Desulfobacula toluolica Tol2: one gene and its partner. Each later gene encodes a partner of the first gene's protein in a complex. Links are inferred from orthologs where the notes say so. Each region holds a gene or a part of one and is shown on either strand. Other genes may lie near its edges.

Evidence for each region.
Region 2: the proteins of mnmE (region 1) and mnmG are in contact, whole or in part, in a solved structure (PDB 9HIP), measured with the Escherichia coli proteins. The link is inferred for Desulfobacula toluolica Tol2 from one-to-one orthologs.

Annotation. Positions count from the first base shown.
Region 1 is NC_018645.1:4,832,172-4,843,325, forward strand. The notes cover bases 3,134-6,113. They hold mnmE (tRNA uridine-5-carboxymethylaminomethyl(34) synthesis GTPase MnmE), read left to right. Parts: upstream 3,134-3,919; coding sequence 3,920-5,308; downstream 5,309-6,113. Other genes in these bases: jag (RNA-binding cell elongation regulator Jag/EloR), read left to right, coding at 3,134-3,913; TOL2_RS21805 (YkgJ family cysteine cluster protein), read left to right, coding at 5,401-6,072; TOL2_RS21810 (hypothetical protein), read left to right, coding at 6,065-6,113. Outside these bases: TOL2_RS21775 (Rne/Rng family ribonuclease), read left to right, coding at 1-429; rpmH (50S ribosomal protein L34), read left to right, coding at 560-694; rnpA (ribonuclease P protein component), read left to right, coding at 722-1,057; membrane protein insertion efficiency factor YidD, read left to right, coding at 1,061-1,270; membrane protein insertase YidC, read left to right, coding at 1,352-3,034; more of jag, read left to right, coding at 3,047-3,133; more of TOL2_RS21810, read left to right, coding at 6,114-6,418; TOL2_RS21815 (50S ribosomal protein L11 methyltransferase), read left to right, coding at 6,405-7,238; TOL2_RS21820 (thermonuclease family protein), read left to right, coding at 7,252-7,887; TOL2_RS21825 (hypothetical protein), read left to right, coding at 8,037-8,276; TOL2_RS21830 (single-stranded DNA-binding protein), read right to left, coding at 8,367-8,915; TOL2_RS21835 (TrmB family transcriptional regulator), read left to right, coding at 9,095-9,883; TOL2_RS21840 (aspartate aminotransferase family protein), read left to right, coding at 9,896-11,154. UniProt on the Escherichia coli protein: Exhibits a very high intrinsic GTPase hydrolysis rate. Involved in the addition of a carboxymethylaminomethyl (cmnm) group at the wobble position (U34) of certain tRNAs, forming tRNA-cmnm(5)s(2)U34.
Region 2 is NC_018645.1:4,386,416-4,397,535, reverse strand. The notes cover bases 2,765-5,710. They hold mnmG (tRNA uridine-5-carboxymethylaminomethyl(34) synthesis enzyme MnmG), read right to left. Parts: upstream 5,210-5,710; coding sequence 3,320-5,209; downstream 2,765-3,319. Other genes in these bases: TOL2_RS19960 (NYN domain-containing protein), read left to right, coding at 5,453-5,710; TOL2_RS19970 (DnaJ C-terminal domain-containing protein), read right to left, coding at 2,765-3,248. Also shown: TOL2_RS19980 (zinc-ribbon domain-containing protein), read right to left, coding at 1-1,736; hpt (hypoxanthine phosphoribosyltransferase), read right to left, coding at 1,753-2,268; more of TOL2_RS19970, read right to left, coding at 2,298-2,764; more of TOL2_RS19960, read left to right, coding at 5,711-6,247; TOL2_RS19955 (GNAT family N-acetyltransferase), read left to right, coding at 6,244-6,738; TOL2_RS19950 (M42 family metallopeptidase), read right to left, coding at 6,769-7,851; TOL2_RS19940 (alginate export family protein), read left to right, coding at 8,287-9,615; modA (molybdate ABC transporter substrate-binding protein), read left to right, coding at 9,650-10,441; TOL2_RS19930 (ABC transporter permease), read left to right, coding at 10,445-11,120. UniProt on the Escherichia coli protein: NAD-binding protein involved in the addition of a carboxymethylaminomethyl (cmnm) group at the wobble position (U34) of certain tRNAs, forming tRNA-cmnm(5)s(2)U34.

The DNA of each region.
Region 1 (11,154 bases):
ATGAAAAAAGAGCAGCACAAGGACAAGGTCATGGCACATATGAATGAAGCCATGAAAAAAGACAAGAGCCAGACAAATATTTTGCCATTAACAGAACTTGGCCTTGTGCAGATGACCCGCAAAAGAATACGGCGGAATCTGACCAGAACTCTTTGCGAACCCTGTTTTTATTGTAATGGAGACGGACACCTTTTATCGGGAAAATCCATATGCCATAAAATTTACAGAGATCTTGTCAGTGAAGCCGGTGATATGATGGGCAACCGCTTTACTGTAAAAGTACATCCTGACATCGCCCAGTTGCTTCATGGCAGGGAAAAACATCTGATTTCATCCCTGGAAAAACAATTTTCAAAGCCCATCGCCATATACCCGGAGCCTCATTACCACATAGAAGAATACCATATATTCGAGTCCCTGGTAAAATAAATATAGGGTTAATCATATAATTGGCCCGGGTTCATTCTTGACATTTTTTTTAAAAAACGTTAATATCCCATGTTTATGGTGGTTTGTAATAATAATGGTTAAAATAAGAAAAGTTAAGGATTGTTGATTTATGAAACGAACATTTCAACCAAGCAACAGGAAAAGAACTCGAAAACACGGATTTCGTAAAAGAATGTCTACACCCAGCGGCAGACGAGTAATTAATGCAAGAAGAGCTAAGGGAAGAAAGAAACTTACCGTTTAGTAAAGGGATTTATTGAGTAACTTTTGTTTGCCAAAAAAGGTTAGGCTCCTGAAGAGAGCTCAATTTTTAACACTTTCGAAACAAGGGAAAAAAGTACATACAGACTGCTTTTTAGCACTTGTACTTAAAGGAACAGCTCTAAACAATCGAATTGGCATTACAGTATCGAAAAAAGTAGGAAATGCAGTAGAGCGTAACAGGATAAAAAGAATTATTAGAGAATATTTCAGGCACAATAAAGAGAATATTTCAGGACCGGATGATATAAACATCATTGCAAGGAAGGGTCTGACTACGCTATCCAACAGGCAGATTATTGAGAAGCTTGATAAACTTTTTACAAAAATAGCTGCAGTAAATTAAGTAATGAAACCGCTATTAATAATATTTATTAAATTTTATCAATATTTTATATCACCGTTAACCGGGGCAAATTGCCGTTATTATCCGAGCTGTTCGGCATATGCCCTTGAGGCGATTGAAAAATACGGCAGCCTTAAAGGCACAGCTCTTGCCGTTAAAAGAGTTCTGCGTTGTCATCCATTCCATGCAGGAGGGTTTGATCCGGTTCCATAATTTATCCAGATGCCCGACTCATTTCCTCTTCTATTTTAAAGTGACGTGCCGTTACAACTTATTTTAGGTTTAGGAGAGAAAATGGATGAACAAAAGCGGTTATTATTAGCTGTCGTGCTGTCAGTTGTGGTTCTTATCGGGTATCAAATGTTTTTTGTAACCCCGCCGGACCCGAATAGTCTTCCTAAGGACGTTCAAACACAGAATGCAGACCAGCCAAAGGTTCAGGAAAACACCCCTAATGTTTCCGATTATAGAGCCGGAACCGGCGAGCTTTCTGACCCGGTCTACCGCCCGGAAAAAAAATATAGAACCATATTTGTATCCACCCCGCTTTATAATATTGCCATTTCCGAACATGGCGCTGCCGTTAAAAGTTTTGAACTGAAAAATTATAAAGAAACAAACAAAAAAGACTCTCTCTTAAAGCAATTGGTGCCGGAACAACTTTTATCCGGAACCTTGCTGCTTGATCTTGAAGGACAGTCCCTTCCCGGATTAAAAAATGCTGTCTATACCGCAAAAACAGACGCAACTGATAACTCTGTTGTTCAAGGTAAAAAAACCATTGACTTTGCCTTCAGGACCGACCGGGGAATGGTGGTGAAAAAGATTTTCACCTTTAATGCCGATTCTTACATGATTGATTGCGACATCGTTTTTCAAAACGGATCAGACATGCCGTTAAACGATTCTCTTGTGATTAACACTCCTGGAATTTTTAATGAGGAAGTCAAGAAAAGATCCAGGTTTGCGTTTGAAGGGCCGGTGGTGTTTGTTGATAATGAGTATACTGATATTGACGTTGATGATATCAAAGAAAAAAACACTTATAGCGGAAAAATTGACTGGTCAGGTTATATGGAACGCTACTTCATGACGGTTATCATGCCTAAAAAAATTGATAACAGCCCCATGAATGATACAAAATTTTTGTTGTCCTATGCAAATGAACGGGTTGCCGCTAATTTTATCCAAAAAATGGATCGGCTTGACCCGGGCAAGCAGGCAAATTATTCGTTTAGTCTCTACATGGGCCCGAAAAGCCAGCAGGTGTTAAGCCAATATGACACCAGTCTTAAAAATGCCATTAATTTTGGATTTTTTAATGTGATTGCCAAACCACTTTTGATCACCATGAATATGATCCACAAGGTGATTCCAAATTATGGCGTGGCTATTATCCTTTTAACGGTTTTAATTAAATTGATTTTCTGGCCCCTTGGTACAAAAAGTTACAAATCAATGAACGAGATGAAAAAAGTTCAGCCGTTGATGATGGAAATTCGGGAAAAATATAAAAATGATAAACAGAGGATGAACCAGGAAGTCATGGGGCTTTACAAAACCTATAAAGTCAACCCGGCAAGCGGGTGTCTGCCCTTACTGGTTCAAATGCCTATTTTCTTTGCTCTTTACAGGATGCTTTACCAGGCAATTGAGTTGCGGCATGCACCTTTTATCGGATGGATATCTGATTTGTCCGCCCCGGACAGGCTGTTTGACTTTAATTTTGCAATTCCCATGATGCAGGAACCCTATGGTATTCCAATGCTGACACTTTTAATGGGTGCATCCTTTTTATTGCAACAGAAAATGACTCCAACTGCAGGTGATCCCATGCAGGCCAAAATGATGATGTTAATGCCGATATTCATGACTGTATTATTCATCAATTTCCCGGCAGGATTGGTTCTGTATATGTTTGTAAACAACATCATATCCATGGGACAGCAGTATTATATTCAAAAGAAATTTTTGTAAGCAGGAGGTAAAATGACACAAACTCAGGAATTCAGCGGGAAAGATGTAGATGTCGCTATTAAAAATGCCTGTGCAGAATTGATGCTTTCCAAGAAGGAATTGAAATATGACGTGATTTCAGAAGGTTCTTCAGGAATCTTTGGAATTGTCGGCAGAAAAGATGCCCGAATCCGAGTCGTTCTTCCGAATATGGATACTGATAAATCAGATGAAGCGGAGATGGAAGGAATCAGATCCATTGTGGATGAAGCTTTTGGTGAAGATACCCGTCTGGAAGAGACCCGAATTGAAAAACCCAAAACCGAAGAACCCCGTATAGAAGAACCAAAAAGTGAAAATTTTCAGAAAAAAGAATTCAAGTCTTATGACACACCAGATCCGGTTGACGTGTCTGAGGACTCTATTGCGATCGGTATTGAGGCGGTACAGAAAATGGCCGATTTGATCACGGATGATGCCACTGTCAGTGCCAATACAGATCAGGACAGGCTGACCCTTAAGATTGAAGGCGGAAATGCCGGTATCCTGATCGGCAGAAAAGGCCAAACCCTTGATGCCATGCAGTTTTTAACCGATAAAATCATCAACCGGAAAAGTGACGCCAGGGTCAGGGTCAAGGTGGATATTGAAGGTTATATGGAAACTCGCAAATCCAATCTCCGGCACCTGGCATATAAAATGGCGGACAAGGCAAAAAAGACGGGCCGTCCGGCAACCATCAACCAGATGAGCGCCCAGGACAGGCGGATTGTCCATCTGGCCTTAAAAGATGATGCCAGTGTCAGAACTCAAAGCATGGGTGACGGATATTACAGAAGACTTGTGATTTTTCCAAAAAAAAAAAACAGTTTCAGAGGAAAGAGACGGTTTAAAAGATAACATGCCATGACGGATACAATTGCCGCAATAGCAACTCCCTATGGAAGCGGCGGGATTGGTGTTATAAGGATTTCGGGACCAAAAGCCTTTGATATCGCAGCAGTGCTTTTTTCAACAACAAAACACTGGCCCAAAGGGTGTAAGAAGTTAGAATCTCATAAGGTTTATCACGGATATGTTTTTGACCGGAAAAACATATCCGTGATTGATGAGGTTTTATTGATTCCCATGAAGGCACCGTCCTCTTATACGGCTGAAGATGTTGTGGAAATTCAGGCCCATGCAGGAACAATTGTCTTGCGTACCATTCTCGATGAGATACTTTCTTGTGGCGCACGGCTTTCCGAACCCGGAGAATTTACAAAACGAGCTTTTTTAAACCAGAGAATTGATCTGACCCAGGCCGAGGCAGTGGCGGATATCATTAATGCGAAATCTGTCAATGCACTTAAATTTGCAGCGTCTCAGAATCTTGGAACATTAAAAAGCAGTATCCAGGAGTTAAGACAAAAACTGATTCAGTTTTTGTCTTTGCTTGAAGTCAATATTGATTTTCCCGATGATGTTGACCCGTTTGAACCATCCCAAAAAGAGATGGAACTGGTGGATGATGTGCTTAAAACCTGCCGTGAGTTTATCCGGCAGCATGAGGATGCCTGCTTTTTAAAGGATGGTATCCGGATCGCCATCTGCGGCGCCCCAAATGTGGGGAAATCAAGTCTGATGAACCGGCTGCTTGCACAGGACCGCTCCATTGTCACGGCCATCCCCGGAACCACAAGGGACCCCATTGAAGAGGGGCTGAATATCGAGGGAATACCCTTTGTTATTGCAGATACGGCAGGGATTCACCAGACCGATGACCTGGTCGAGATTATCGGCATTGAAAAGGCAAAAGATCATATTATCGCATCGGATATCGTATTGTTCATGAAAGAACCCGACACTGTTTTTTCCGACAGGGAATTTGAAAAAATGGTTCCTTTGGAAAATCAAGCCGGCAAAAAAGTTATTTTTGTGATCAATAAAATTGACCTGGACAAAGGCAATCTGCCGAGTCTTTCTGAAAAATACCGGCACATCCCGACAATTGAAATTTCAGCCCTCTTAAACAAAGGGATTAATAAGTTAAAACAAAAAATTGTGACCATCAGTATTGGCCATCTGGATATGGAAAAATCATCGGTCATTCCGAATTTACGGCATAAAAAAGCCCTTGAACAGACGGTTGCAAGTCTTGAGGCGGTAAAAACAGGACTGGCAAATAAATTAGAAGAGGAAATACTGGCAATTGATGTTAAAAGCAGTATTGATTTTCTTGGAACAATTACAGGCGAAACCGCGTCTTTAGATATATTAGACAATATTTTCAGTAATTTTTGCATTGGAAAATAGTGTATGACTAAAAAACTATGAAGATTTAATTCCACTGCAATTGTCGGTAAAATTGGCGGTTTTTGGTTGGCACTGAATAAAGGATAAACATTATGGCATTAGATTTAAACGAACACTTTGTAAAATATGAAGCACTTGTCCAGATGGTGGATGCAGTGTTTGCCCGTGTGAAAAACGAATACCCCAAAGAAGTGTTCTGCAGGGAAAAATGCAGTGACTGCTGCTATGCAATTTTTGATCTCACCCTTATCGAAGCGCTTTATTTGAAAAATAAATTTTTAAATAAATTCAGTGGCAAAGAAAAAAATGATCTCATTGAAACTGCGGACAAGACGGACAGGGTGCTTACAAAGATGAAACGGGATGCCTTTAAGGCAGTCAAAAATGGTGCAGATCAATTGGAAATTGTCGGAAAAATGTCCCAGGAACGGGTCAGATGTCCCCTTCTGGGCCAGGACAATCTGTGTGTTCTGTATGAAAACAGGCCGATTACCTGCAGGGTTTATGGTATTCCCACATCCACGGCAGGTGTCAGCCATATCTGCGGTCGGACAAATTTTAACCAGGGACAGCCTTACCCCACATTGAATATGGACAAAATTTATACCCAGCTCCAGCTGCTGTCAGCCCAATTGGTGCAAGCCATCAATTCTGAAAAAATAAAAATGCATGAAATGCTGATCCCTGTTTCAATGGCCATGGTTACGGATTTTAATGAAGAATACCTGGGAATCAGAAAAATGGGAGTCAAAAAAAATGGATGAATTTACCCCCGAACAGATTGAAGAAAAGAAAAAAGGCATTTTTGATGCCATGGGCAAAAGAGGCCAGAAGCAGATCCTTAAAAAAGGATATGAAGCATGGAATCCTTTTCAGGAACCCAAAGATCCCATTGAGATCCGGAAAGATAAAACCAAGCGAACCAGCCAGGTTCTTATCCGGGAGTTTTTGACCCAGATTGATCATGATGAATACTCAAATACCTTTGCCCAGGGTGCTTTTGAAATGTGCCTGGGTATTATCAATAGTGAAGAAAGAATACTGGGGATGTTTGAATTTGCCCGCTGGTATGAAGAATTGTTAAAAAAAGAAGGTCATGATTCCCTCTGATATGCATGATATGCAAGTGGATAAAGAAACAATTTTAAATATTCTTTATCAATCCGATGTCAGGCTGACCCCTCAAGCGCTTATCAGAGAAATCAAGTCCAGGGTTTTGATCACATCTTCAGCAGCCAAAAAGATAGTGAGGCAGCTCATTGATGAACAGGAGCTGTCTTATCATTATCTTTACGGGTCCACCTATGTGGAAAAAAGTTTTCTAAAGCCGGTCCGCATTACAAGGCATTTTGTTCTCACACCCCCTGGATTTGAGACACAATCCACCCCGACCGATATAGACATTACTATTGAGCCGGGCATCTCTTTCGGAGCCGGCCAGCATCCCACCACACAACTTTGTCTTGCCGCAATAGAGTTCTGTTTTTTTGAACAACAACTGATTCATCTTAAACCAGGCCTTGTCGGCGCGGACATCGGAACCGGTTCCGGTGTGCTGGCCATGGCAATGTGCCTTTCAGGGCTTGCCGCCTGCAATGCTTATGAAATTGATCCGGTGTCCATTAATGAAGCTAAAAAAAATATTGCATTAAATCATCTGACAAAACAAATCAACGTCGTTGAAGACACTATGAAAGAGTGCAATTCTCCGGTTTCCATCATTTGCGCCAATTTAAGATTTCCCACGCTGAAAACTTTGTCTGATATGATTTGGGATAGCTTGACAGATCATGGCATTGCCATTCTGTCTGGTGTGCGCGAATGGGAAACACAAGCCCTTATCGCCTGCTATTCGGCAAAAGGATTTGAGCTTGCCTGGCAAAAACATGACAAACAGTGGTCCGGGTTTGTGTGGATAAAAAAAAGGTGATAAACCAAATTGTATGATAAAAACTTTTGTTAAAGTTTTTCTTCTTCTTTTTTTAAGCCTGTTTTTGTACGGAAATATCTATTTTTGGACCGATGAAAACGGTACCAAGCATTTCAGCAACACAACCGCTCCGTTGGATGAAGCAGTTGAAGAACTGACGGAAAGCCGTGCCGTTCTTCAAAAATTGACAGCCGTAAAAAATAACCATCAGGTATTTAAGGTATTAAAGGTCTTTGACGGGGATACCATAAAGGTTAGCGGGCTTGATTTGATTTTCAAGATACGGCTGGTAGGAATAGATTCTCCGGAAATCGGATTCAAAGGTCAAAAAAGCCAGCCTTTCAGCCAAAAAGCAAAGCAGTATCTGGCAGGTTTGGTGGACAATAAAAACATCACCCTTAAAAGTTACGGTATCGGCGGATATAACAGGCAACTGGCAGAAGTTTTTATCGGCAATAAAAATGTAAATATCGCGATGGTAAGGGCCGGGCTGGCCGAAGTATATAAAGGCAGACGGCCTAAAAATCTTGATTTCCAAGCCTATATAACCGAAGAATCAAAGGCCAGGCAGTCCCGAAAAGGGATGTGGATACAAAAGGCTTCCTATAAAAGTCCCAAGCAGTGGCGAAAAGAACATCCAAGAAAATAATTTTAGGATTGCCAAACTCTTTTTAAATGTTTATTCTTTTTTTCAGGTTAAGGGTGTCACATCTTTCATGCAAATTAAAAGAATGCAAATTAAAAGGTGTGTATTGGGAAATTATTTTTTAAACTATTATAAACAAAGGAGCCGGTATTATGAAAGAAAGATCACTGAGAAGGCACCAGGAGTTTAAAGCAAAAAGAAAAAGTCAGCAAAATTATAATAGTTGCATTAAAGATTTATCCCCGTCAGAAAGACAGGCGCTGGGAAACAACCTTGAAAAGTTAAGAAAGGTTTGTGTGGCAAGTCATTTTGATGAACAGGCAAAAAAGCCCGTAAAAAAACCGCTTCGGGAAATGAAGCATGATATTACAATGAGAGAACAGCTTGGCTGATTAGAACCATTTTAAACAAAAGCCTCATGGTAGACGATTGGTCAACCATGAGGCTTTTTTATTTTTAGAATAACAAAATTTTCAAAACGGTTAAAAAGGAATATCATCATCAGGAATAGGCTGCTGTCCGCCGGTCATGCCCGGGCTTGTTGTACCCTGGAAATTGCTGTCGCTTCCGGAATCTGGTTTCTGATAACCGCCACCTCCCTGGAATCCTCCACCGCCTTGCTGTCCTCCACCGCCTTGATATCCGCCGCCCTGCTGGCCGCCACCGCCTTGGAATCCTCCGCCACCGAACTGGTTATCCTGTCTGCCGCCAAGGAATTGAAAATTGGATACCACGATTTCTGTAGTATAATGGGTTTGACCGTCTTTTTCATAGTTCCGTGTCTGAAGTCTGCCTTCAATATAAACCTGACTGCCTTTTGACAGGTATTTTTCAAGAGTTTCAGCTGGTTTGCCAAAGGCTACAATGCGATGCCATTCTGTTTTTACCTGTCTGTCACCGGTGTTTTTATCTGTCCATTGTTCGCTTGTGGCAAGGGAAAAATTCACGACTGCCAATCCTTGCTGGGAATACCTTATTTCAGGGTCCCGGCCAAGGTTCCCTATGAGCATCACTTTATTAAGACCCGCCATTTATATTCTCCTGTTTTTGGATAAGATTTAAGATGTTCATTTTTTTAAACTATTTACCTGATTCAAAACCCGGTGTCAAAGGGATAATTTTTTTCACCGGGCATTTGAAGCGTAACTATTGACAATTCTTGGGGTTACAGTTATGTTGCTATTAGGGTAGCAACATTTTGGAGGATAAAATGGAATCCTTTTCAAATCTAAAAGATCTTGGATTTTCACAATATGAAGCCGCCTGTTATATGGCCCTGGTAAGCCATCACCCGGTGAACGGGTCCCAGTTGAGCAAGCAATCAGGGATTGCCAGATCAAGGATATATGATGTGTTGCGCAGCCTGATTTCCAAGGGTTATGTGATGAACATCAATGCCGGCCAATATGCACCCCTGCCTCCGGATGAATTGATCAGACAGCTGAAAAAAAAATTTAACACAAGCATCAAAGCATTTGAAGAGCAGATCGCAAAGGCCTGCCAAAAGAATGCTGTTGAATATGTCTGGACCCTTACCGGGTATGACGCGGTCATGGAAAAAGCCATGGAAATGATCAAAGAGGCGAAACAGGAAATTTATGTCAGATTGTTTCCCGAGGCAGACCTGCACCTGGGCAGATATTTGACGGATGCAGACAAACGAGGTGTAAATATTCGCTATATTGCCATGGGCAGGATTGAAAAAAAATTTGATGTGCAGGTGATGCACCCGGATTGCGATCAGTTACAGCAGACCATTGGCGGACGATCCATAGATGTGATCATCGATAAAAAACAAGCCCTTGTGGGTATATTTGAAACCGGCAATGAAGATCAATCCCCCATCAACTGGACAAAAAATCAATGGGTTATCCTGGCAAACCGGGACAGTCTGCGCCATGATTTCTACCACAGCTTTCTGGAAAAAATGATAGACCGGCACCAGGAACTGACACACGACGAACAACGAATTTACGAGATCATAAAATCGGATAATTAGAGGAGGTGTCGTATGACTGCAATAAGAAAAATTCATCATTTCAACGGATTCTCCACCGAGAATGACAACACCATTTTTAAATTGGAAGAAAATTATGGTGCCCACCATTATGACAGGATCGGTCTGGTTGTCAGGCAGGCAAAAGGATGCTGGCTGACCGATGAAAAAGGCAATAAATACCTGGATTGTCTGGCTGCTTATTCTGCGGCAAATCCGGGTCACCATCACCCCGTTATTACTCGAGCGGTCATGGATGCGTTGACTGGAAATTATGCTTCGGTATTGTCCAATGTCGTATTTACTGACCCGCTGGGAATTTTTCTGTCCAAGGCTGCCAGCTTTGCTCCCCAGATGGCACCCAGGTTTGGTAATCACGGAAACAAAGTGCTGCCCAAAAACGGCGGGGTTGAATCCGTTGAAACGGCCATAAAAACCATGCGGTATTTTGGATTCAAGCACAAAGGAATTGAAGACGGAAAACAGCAGATCATTGTGTTTGACGGCAATTTTCACGGCAGAACCATTTGCGTTGTTTCTTTTTCATCCACCCCAAAATACAAACATGGCTTTGGGCCTTTGATCCCCGGGTTTGTATCCGTTGAATTCGGCAACCTTGAACAGGTCAAAAAAGCCATCACACCCAACACATGCGGCATCCTTGTGGAGCCCATGCAAGGAGAAGGAGGAATGAGAATACCGCCTGAAGGCTTTCTCAAAGGGCTTCGACAGCTGGCCGACGACCATGATCTTCTGCTGATCTGTGATGAAATCCAGGTTGGTCTGGGGAGAACAGGGAAAAAATTTGCCTTTGAACATGAAAACATTGTTCCTGACGGGGTGATTCTTGGAAAAGCATTATCCGGAGGTCTTGTTCCCCTGTCCGTGTTTATTACCAATGCAAAAATTATGGATATGGTTTTCTCCAAAGGATCAGACGGGTCTACTTTTGGCGGGTATCCTCTTGCCTGTGTGGCAGGAACAGCTGCTTTAAAGATTTTTGAACAAGAAAAACTGGCTGAAAAAGCCGCTGAACAAGGAAGAATCCTGAAAGCCAAAATTGAACAAATTGCCAAAAAATCCGTTCATGTCAAAGAGGTCAGAGGCAAAGGGCTTTTCATCGGAATAGAAATGAAAAACGGCAATGCCATGGAATTTTGCCGCAAGCTGTTAAAATTCGGTTTGATTGTCAATGACAGCCACGGGCATACCATCCGGATTTCTCCGCCCCTCATTATCAATGACCGGGAAATAGAATTTATGGTTAAACAGCT
Region 2 (11,120 bases), 440 kb from region 1 along the record:
AATACAACCATAAACGGAATACTGGCTCCGGGCTTTACATTGATGTTTGTGTCGTGTACTCCCTCTTTGACGGCAAGAAGCGTATTGATATCTGAAATATTGCCAGTTTTCAGCATCTCTTCTGTGATGATATTCCCGCAAAAGGCATTCTTTGTTTTTGCTTCCAGCTTGTCTTTTGTGATCAGCGCCCCTCGAATTTCAATATGGCTTAAGGCAACAGTTGAAGGATTTTCTACTCTTCCTGTAATGATAAACAGAGTGCCGGCAGTTGAATTGGTGATAAATCTTCCGTTAACGCTTTCTTGATTGGGAACAGGCTTGGCTTCCGGTATTTCAGGAGCCGGTTTTTTAAGCAATTGTTCAATATAAGGGAGTTTGATATCAGAGATATAGGGTATTTTATAGCCGGTCATGATGCCTGCAATATTGGCGCTTATAAACAAAAGGAAGATAAGCACTAATACGAGCGCGAATGCCCCAAGGGATTTTGTTTTTTGTTTTGTTTCTGACGGCTTGTCCATAATGGGTTCCGGTTCTTCGACAAGGACTGTTTTTACTCCCATAGTATCATCTGTTCCCATGGTTTCTTCATCCTTGATGGTTTCTTTAGCCCTTATGGCTTTTTTATCAAGGAAGTCATCTTCCGGTTCGGTTTCCTGCTCTAAGACATCATCGTATTCTGAAAAATCATCTTCCAGTGTTATTACAGGCGGCACCTCTTCTTCTTTTCCTGCATCTGTTTCTTCAAGCGAAAGGATGGAATCTTCCTGATCTGATTCAATCTGATCCGGTTCAATCTGGTCCGTTTCAATCCGGTCGGGTTCGGTTGCTATTTCAAAGTGGCTCTGCTCTGTTTCATCATCAAGGATATCTGGCGTTTCATTTTCAGAATCATCTTCAATATCGAACTCAAGTTCAAAGTCAGCTTCATCCAAAGTCAGTTCGTCTGTTTCATTTTCCATTTTCAAAACAGGTTCGCTGTTTGCCATGGCTAAAGAGGCAGGCCCGTCTTCGACCTTTTCATCTTTGACTGTTTCAAATTCAATACCGTCAAAGTCAATGCCGTCAAAGTCTTTTTCAGGGGAATCTTCAAAGTCGATACTTTCATCCCCAAAGTCTAAACGGCCTTCTCCCAACTCAAGTTCCTGGGATTGATCATCTTCAAACTCTAAATGGTTCTCATCTAATTCGAGTTTTTGGGATTGTTCGTCCTCAAATTCCAAAGGACCCTCATCAATTTCAAACTCTTGGAAGTCATCGTCCTCAAGCGCTAAATGGTTTTCTTCCAGCTCAAGTTCATAAGATTCATCGTCTTCAAAGTCTAAATTGCTCTCTTCCAATTCAAGATCCTGGGATTCATCGTCTTCATTCGATTCAAATTCAGTTTCTTCAAAGGAAAAGTCGTCATCGGTTTCCAGGTCTAACTCCTGCGGCTCAAAGTCTGTCCCCTCTATTTTCAGATCAGGACTTTCCATTGAAAGATCGGAATCATTTAAAGAAAAATCAATATCTTCGGTTTCAAAATCAGAAGTATCCTCAATGTTTTTTTCATCATCCGGGTCAAACTCAAGATTAAAATCCTGTGATTCTTCAGGTGCTTGTTCGGTTTCTGCGGGCAATGGATACGCAGTAAAAATATCTTTGCAAACACTGCAGCGAACTTTTGAACCGCCGGGTTTGACAAGAGAATCGTCAAGCTTGAAACTGGTTGAACACTTAGTACAGGTAATGATCATTGGAGTCCCCTTATTCCTATAGTTTCAGGTCATAGATGGCAGGAAGATTTCTGTATTTTTCATCATAGTCAAGTCCATATCCAACAATAAACCCTTTTTCAAGTGAAAAACATGAATAGTCAACAGCAATTTTTACTTCACGTCGTTCATGTTTGTCAATCAAAGCACAAATTTTAATGGATTTGGGATTTGATTTTTTTATGAATTCGGTTATTTTTAAGAGTGTGTTGCCTGTATCCATAATGTCTTCCACGAGCAGAATATCCCTGTTTTCAAGCTTTAAATCCGGCTGTTTTGTGAAAACGATCTGTCCGGTTGAAGAGGTTCCCGAATAAGAAGAAGCTCCTAAAAAGTCAATCTCATGGTCAATGGAAATCTGACGTGTCAAGTCTGCCAAAAAAACAAATGATCCTTTTAACACCCCGATTAGAACCAGATCTTTGTCTTTATAATCAATGGAGATTTTTTGTCCGATTTTTTTTAATTGCTTTTTTATCTCTTGTTCAGAGATTAAAAGAATAAATTCAGGCATGTTGTTATTCGTCATCCTGTTTTTTTAAGTTACAGTCCTGTTTTTTCCAGTTGTTGAATCAGTTTTTTTTGTTTTTCCGTAAGTTCTTTTGGGATGGTTATGTTAATCACAACAAAGAGATCACCGCAACCATCTCCTTTCATTTGGGGAATCCCGTGTTTTGGGATACGCATTTTTGACTTGTGGTTTGTTCCGGCAGGAACCTTAAGGTTGATAGCGGTTCCGTCAGGGGTCAAAACTTCTATGGTGTCTCCGAGTAATGCCTGGGTGAGTTTGACCTGCTTTGAAAGCAGAACATCATTTCCTTCAATGGTATATCCGTCTGAAGAAATTGGATTGGATTTAATATACAGATTTCCGGCAGGCCCGCCATGTGGACTTATTTCGCCTTTTCCGGCAAGTCTTATTTTTTTGCCCCGGGTCAGTCCCTTGGGGATTTTTACTTCTATGGCCTTGGCCGTACCACCCTGGTTGATTGTAATCGTTTTTTTTGTGCCGTTGATAATTTCATGGATGGTCAAGGGAATTTCATATTCAATATCTTTTCCCTTCATTTGAGCTTGCTGTTGTTGCCCAAAGCCTCCTCCTCCTCCCATATTTTGGAAAAACGGGTTGCCCCCCATGCCGGACCTTCTTTGCTGGCCGCCTCTTCCAAAGGCAGAAGAAAATCCGCCGCCCCTGGAGCCGCCAAACCCGAACTCTTTTAAAATATCACCCATATCAAAGTTCCTGAAAATATCTTCCTGGGAAAACCGTTGCTGGAAATCGGCTGATCCATAGGTGTCATACTGATTTCTTTTTTCAGGATCACTCAAGACAGCATATGCCTCACTGATTTTTTTGAATTTGTCTTCCAGTGCTTTATCACCTTCTGTCTTGTCGGGATGATATTTCAATGCAAGTTTCCGGTATGCTTTTTTTATCTCGGCTGCACTGGCTTTTTTATCAATACCTAGAATCGTGTAATAATCATCGGCCATTTATCAATCCTTTTGCGTTTTAATACAATTATTTTAATAATTTATGTCTATTATAGTAAGGGTAAAATGTTTCAAGTCAAGCATTGTTTTTTATTTTGAAATGCACAAATTGCAACCATTAATACTGATATGGCAGCCGGTGTCATCCCGTCAATCCTGGATGCCTGTCCTAAGGAATTGGGAAGAATTCGGCACAATTTTTCCCTGAGTTCATTGGAAAGGCCATGGGTTTTGGAATAATCAAAATTTTTGGGTACTTTTATTTTTTCCAGGTCTTTGTATTTTTTTATTTCATTGAGCTGCCTCTGGATATATCCTTCATATTTTATTTGGATTTCCACTTGTTGCTCAGTTCTTTTTAAAACAGGTTCCGGCAGCGGGCAGATTTCTTTTAAAGATGCATAATCAAGTTGCGCACGTTTTAAAAGCTGTTCGAGTTTTACCCCGGTTGTTATTGGGTTTGTGCTTTTGGCCTGCAAAAAATCATTCACTGTTTCAGTGGGTTTTACGATTGTTGTTTTAATTCGTTGAATTTCTTGTTTTGTCTGAGCTTGAATTTCTTTACAGAAATTTAAAGTGTCTTCATCTACAAGCCCCAGGTCATGTCCGATCTGCGACAACCGCAAATCCGCATTGTCTTCCCTGAGCAGCAACCTGTATTCCGCCCTGGAGGTAAACATTCTGTACGGTTCATTTGTTCCTCTGGTGACAAGGTCATCCACCATAACGCCCATATATCCTTGTGAGCGGTCCAGCAAAAAGGGTTCTCTTTGCTGGACAGTACAGGCAGCATTAATTCCCGCCCACAAACCTTGGGCACCTGCTTCTTCATATCCCGAAGTGCCGTTGATCTGTCCGGCTAAAAAAAGGCCTTTGATTTTTTTGGTTTCAAGGGCTGCGGATAATTCAAGGGGATTGACATAGTCATATTCAATGGCATAGGCCGGTCGCATAATTCTGGCGGCTTCAAGGCCTTTAACGGAACGGACAACCTTGTACTGGATCTCCAGCGGCAGGCTGTTGCCAAGTCCTGACGCATAAATTTCTTTTGAGTTTATGCCTTCGTATTCAAGGATAACGTGGTGAGATTCCCGGTCCGGAAATTTAACGATTTTATCTTCAAATGAAGGGCAGTACCTGGCAGACTTTCCTTTGATATGGCCCCCGTAAAGTGCCGAGTATTTCAGGTTTTGCCTGATAATTTCATGGGTTTTTTGATTTGTATTGCCCATGAAGCTTGGCAGCATGGGATTGGAAATGGTTGTTGTTGAAAAAGAGAACGGTTTGGGGGTGTCATCCGAGGCATGGATATTAAATTGGGAAAAATCAATACTGTCCGCATGAAGCCTTGGCGGAGTGCCGGTTTTCATTCTTCCCATGTTAAAATCAAGGTCGGAAAGATTTTGTGCAAGGCTGATAGACGAAAATTCTCCGGCCCTGCCTGCCTCTATTTTTGATGCGCCTATGTGAACCGTTCCTTTAAGAAAGGTTCCTGTTGCAATGACAATGGCCCGGGTGGTATATTCAAAACCGGTATGGTCAATAAGACCTGTTACGGTGTTGTTTTCAAGAACCATTTCCTGGGCCATGGCCTGCTTTAAATCAAGATTTTTTGTTTGTTCAATGGCTGCCTTCATGTTTCTTGAATACAGGGATTTATCATTTTGTGTTCTTGTTGAATGAACGGCAGGGCCTTTGCGTGTATTTAATGTCCGGTATTGAATGGCGGAAGAATCCGTTATTTTTGCCATTTGACCGCCAAGGGCATCAATTTCCTTAACCAGCTGTCCTTTTGCCATGCCGCCTATTGAAGGGCTGCAGGGCATGGACGCAATTTTGTCCATGTCAATGGTTAACAGCAGGGTGTCGCATCCCATGCGGGCAGAGGCAAGGGCAGCTTCACATCCGGCATGGCCGGCACCGATAACAATGACATCATATGCTTTAAAATTAAAATTCATAACCTCATAATATATAATCGCTTGAGGCTTTGGTCAATAACACGATTGAAAAAACAGGACATGTCCGCAATTTTATTTTTTGACATGAAAATCTTAAAAAACTTTACACAGCGAGTTTTATTGTTTGTCGTGGGCAAACCAAGGTGAAATAAAAGGTCTGCCCTTGGCAGTTATTATTGAAATTTGTTATGCTGCTATACATAAAAACAGAACACACCAAATCAGCAAAGGTTACAGCCGGGAATGAAAAAATTTATTGCAGTTTATATTGATCTTGAAAATGTGGCGGGAATTTTAGATCTGGACGTCATGATCCAGGATATTATTCTGGAAGAAAGCAAAGTAGATCCGGAAGAATATATTTTTGCGGTCAAGTTTGCCTGTGGACATACCCATTCTATAACAAAACTCAGGGATCAACTTATAGATTATAATTTTGAAATTAGAGAGGCGCCCCATGTGACCGGCAAGAAAAATCGTGCGGATCTGATTATCAGCCTGGACGCATTTGAAAAACTTTATCTTGAAAAGCCGTCAATTGACCGTTTTGTTTTTGTCACCCGTGATTCTGATTTTTCGGTTATCATGGATCTTTTGAGAAAATACGGCAAGGAGGTCTGGCTGATTACCCAGGAAGGCGATGAACAAAGGCCGATTTTTCGCAATTGTACGGATAACATTATCGTGATTCCCAGAAAAAAGACGTTGCCTCAAATGGACAAAGCAGGTTCTGTCAAACAAGATGCCGCACCAATAAAAAATAATATTCAGATACCTGAGAAGAATATTGAAACAGCTAAAGATAAAATTGCCAAAGAATTGTTTATGAAAGTTCTCGTGCGTCTTGAACCAAGTGAAAAACATTTGTTAAACGGCATTGCAAACAAAATGAGACAACTGGACAAATCATTTAAAATTCGAAATACCAGTTATAAAAAAATGACCACCCTTGCAAAAGAGTTTGAAAAAAAAGGCTGGTTTAAAACCAGGAAAAACAAAGACGGTCACCTTATGATTCAAGATTTGGAAGCAGAATGATAATAGCTCAAATAGAGACAATTGACGAAATTAAACCGATTTTTAGAGAATATTTAAAATATATGAGCCGGTTTTTTAAAATTGATAATTATGATTTGTGGTGTAAAGGCGCGCTGAAAAATTTACAACTCTATTTGATTAAAGAGGATCGGCATGTTTATCTTTTAAAGAAATCAGACGTTCTCATTGGTTTTGCCATGATCAATAAACATTTGCGGTTCAATACCAAAGGAGTTGCAGTTGCAGAGTTCTACATTAAAAAAGGTCATGAGAAAAAAGGGTATGGACGTAAACTTGCCGAACATGTGTTTGCACAATTGCCTGGTAACTGGGAGGTTGCAGTTACATTGAAAAACAGTTCAGCCCTGGCGTTTTGGGAACATGTGGTATCCTCTTACACCCATGGTAAATTTATAAAAAAAAGGAAGCCTTCCTTTAGCGGATACGGCTTCCTTTTCAATGTTTCAGGACAAAGCGCTTCTGTTCTTTAAGCGTTAAGTATTTTAGCAACCCCAAACAATTTAGAAGCCCTCAATAATATCCCGGTTCAAGTTTTTCAGGATCTGTTTGCACCATTTGACCGTGTTCGTGAAATCCGTCATGGTGGCAATTCCGTGGTGGGAATGAATGTATCGTACCGGGATGCCTAAGGTGATGGTGGGAACGCTTCTGTCATGAAGATTGATAACACCGGCATTGGTTCCGCCGCTTGACCGGACAGCCTCCTGAAACGGAATCTTGTTTTTTTCGGCAATATCAATGGCAAATTTGACAAACCGTGGATTTGCCAGCACGGACTTGTCCATATGGCGGATCTGGGGGCCTTTTCTCAATCCGGCCTGGATAAAATCATTGGTGTTGAAAGTGTCGTCTGCCGGTGTGCCTTCAAGCACAATGGCAACATCCGGGTTTGTTTTTTTTACTGAAATGTTTGCTCCCCTCAAGCCAAGTTCTTCCTGGGATGACAAAACTCCCACCACATCAACTGCCATATCATTTTGAACATGACTTTTCATGATTTCCAGAAGGGCTGCGCATCCTAGCCGGTCATCAAAGGCTTTGCCGAATATCAGGTCGTTTTCGCTGTCATAAGAAAACACCACATCAGGTACAACCGGTGCGCCGATTCTGATATTAAACTTTTCCGTCACTTCCTTTTTTGATGTGGCTCCTATGTCTATGACCATGCCGGCAATATTTACGGGTTTTTTTATTTCATCAGGTGTCATGAAATGTGTGGGTTTGGAGGCAACAACTCCTTTTATCCATTTGCCTTTGGTGTTTCGGATTTTAACGGCATGAGCACTAATGCTCTGGGGATTCCAGCCGCCCAGGGGCAAAAATTTGAGAGTCCCGCTGGTGTTGACGGACTGTATCATAAACCCGACTTCATCGGAGTGGGCATCCAGCATGACTTTTGGAAGGTTTTTTTGGGAAGCTATACATTCGCAAGCGGTGCGATGGATAAAAAGATTCCTTATCCGGTCTTCCTCAAGAGAAAAGGCCGGTCCCATATATTTTCCTGCCGCATGGATGACCTCATCTTCAAACCCGGAAACGCCCGGGGCATTTGAAAGTTGTTCGATTATTTCAACTGAATTCAATGTTCTCTCCAATAGCTGTTTGTTCTATGTTTGTATTCATATGTTTTCCGGTTTATCAGCTTGTGTTGCAATATGTCAATCAGATTGGGCTGGTCCATGGTTTGCCGGCAGTTTTATTAACGTTGCTTTCAAATGTCAGCTCAGGGCTTATTGGATTATCTGTTCCAGATTTCCATGGGTTGAATCGGATATTCTCAGGCAAGCAGTTGGGGCATTCAAATACAACAGGGTCATAGCCTGCTTCTTACCATATATATATGGCTTTATTCGGGTGTTTTAAAATGGTTTGTTGAATATTTCTAATAAGATAGATTTCTTTAAAAGAATACATTGACATGAGAAATATTATTATATACGTTACAGCGTACATAATAAGTCAGTAAACGTCATGAGTATAAAGCAAAACTTAAATCAGAGGAGGAAAAAAATCTATAAATGAAAATTGTAAAAAAATCGGCGTGCATGATTGCCTGTTGTGCCATCATCTCAATGATAACTTGCACGGTTGCCGTTGCCGAACAGAGTACATCCCTGTATAGCACTGTTTTAGGACCGGGAAATATGGAGTTGGGGATCAATCAGCGTTTTAGATATGAATATCTGGACGAGTATAACATAAAAAAATTTGGAACAGGTCATGACGACAATGTTCTTTTGAGCCGGACACAATTGTACTTGAAATATGAAATTCCACATGGCCCGTCCTTTTTTCTTCAGGGACAGGATTCGCGTTTTTGGTTTTCCGATGACATTAACAAGGATGATTATATTCAGCAATGTCCTTATTATAACGACTTTGATCTGCGGCAGGCATACATTGAATGGAGAAAAATTGCAAATACTGCGTTGGGCTTCAAGGCCGGGCGGCAAACAATCGGATACGGGGACGGTCGAATTTTTGCCGGTGGAAGCTGGGGCAATGTGGGCCGTCATCTTTGGGATGCCGTTATCATGAGCTATGCAATAGAAAAGGTAAAATTTAATTTTATTTACGGCCAGAAAATTCTCTTTGACTGGAATGAATTTGATGGGGATCATTACGACTATGATGTTTATAGTTTGTATGTTCAAACAAAGCCCGTCAGCGGCCATGTCCTTGATTTGTTTTATGTACTCAAAAATAATGATGACAGTGCAAATGGAAAAGATGAGCTAACGGTTCATACAGTCGGTTTTTACGGGAAAGGCAAATGGCGTCAGCTTGACTACAATGCCACTGCCGCATATCAATTTGGAGAGGATGGACCGGACGATATTGCAGCTTATATGATGCATGCCCAGATGGGATATACGTTGCCGCACCGTTTTCAGCCGCGCCTTTCAGCAGGATATACTATCGGTTCAGGAGATGACGACCCCAATGACGGTGACAAAAAAACCTATGACGGAGTTTTTGGCGGGATTGCCTCGTATTATGGACGAATGAATCTTTTTTCAGGATCAAACCTGGAGGATCTGCAAGCCGAAATAAGCATCAAACCCTGCAAGGGAGTTTCTGTCAGCCTGGATTACCACTGGTTTAGCCTGGCTGAGAAAAAAGACGCCTGGTATTACTGCAACAACAAGGCAATGCGCAAAGACAATACCGGATCATCAGGATCGGATCTTGGACAGGAACTTGATCTGATCTGCAAATATAAAGTCAACCCTCACCTGGAATTGATGGCAGGGTATGCATTTTTCGTTCCCGGATCATTTGCTGAAAACACTGGTTCGTCTGAGGATGCTCACTGGGGATTCACCCAGGTCACGATATCATTTTAAGTTAAGCAGGTTTGATTAAAGGAACTGAAAAATCATGAAAAAACTTTATATTACATCAACAGGACAAATTTGTTTTATCATTGTTTTTGTTATGGCATCCCTGACATGTTCGTTTGCAGGACAGATTCATCTGTTTGCAGGTGCCGGGCTTAGGCAGCCCATTGACCGTCTGATTCAGACTTTTGAGTCCCGGACCGGCCACAAGGTATTTGTGGATTACGGCGGTTCAGGCAAGCAATGCGTCCGTATCCATGCCACTGGAAAAGGAGACCTGTTTATGCCGGGAGCGTTGTTTTATATAGAAAAACTGCAGAAAGCCGGTATTGCCCACAACTATATGCCGGTTGCCGTTCACACGCCGGTCGTCGGGGTAAACCGGAAATCAGCAGTACAAATCACAGCATTTGAAGATCTTGCCAAATCAGGTATGCGTATCGGCCTTGGCGATTCCAAGGCCATGGCATTGGGTAAAACCGCCGAGGTGATTCTGGAGCGTTCCGGCCTGAAACAGGAAATTTTGAAAAATGTGACCGTCTATGGAGCCACAGTGAAACAACTGGCCCTTTATGTGATCCAGGGTGATGTGGACGCAGCTATTATCGGTCGTGCCGATGCGGTTCAGGCCAGCGATAAAATACGCCTTGTCGAGATTCCCAAAATTTTTTTTACGGCGGAAACCATTGCTGTTGCTCTGCTGACAAATGGCATGAACCGGCCTGAAGTTGTGGATCTTCAAAATTATTTGTCCGGGTCAGATGCTGTCAAAGTTTTTGGTGATTATGGTTTCTTGCCGTTTGTCCCTGCATCTGCAGAGTCCAAAAAATAGACTATGCGCGTTTTTACCTGTGTATGCGTTGTGCTGATGCTTTTGTTTACCCTCATGATAATGGGGGTTCTTGTTGCGCTTTGCCTGCCCCTTCCCATCCGTGATCTGCTGCAGGCACTGGCTTCACGAGAAACATTTTTCGCATTGCGTCTGAGCTTGAGCTGTTCTGTTCTGGCAACCATTATATCTTTGCTCTGGGGAGTACCCACAGGATATCTTCTGGCGCGGAAAGATTTTTTTGGAAAAGCGCTGTTGGATATCCTGATGGACATTCCCATGATCATCCCGCCTTTGGTTGTGGGCATCGGCCTTATGTTTTTGTTCAGCTCAAGCGCACTTGGAAAACCCCTGGAAGCTCTGGGTATTCGGATATTGTTCACCCCTTTGGGAGCATGTGTGGCACAGACTTTTATTGCGGTTCCCATTATTATTAGGACCAGCCGGGCGGCTTTTGAAGACGTGGACATCCGATATGAATCGGCCGCACTGACCCTGGGGTCATCTGCGTTACATGCATTTTTCAAAATAACTCTGCCCCTGGCAGCAAACGGTATTTTATCAGGTGCCCTGCTTGCCATGGCACGCGCCATGGGTGAGTTCGGGGCCACCCTTATGGTTGCAGGGGCTACCCGCATGAAAACCGAGACCCTTCCCATTGCCGTATACCTCAATATTTCAA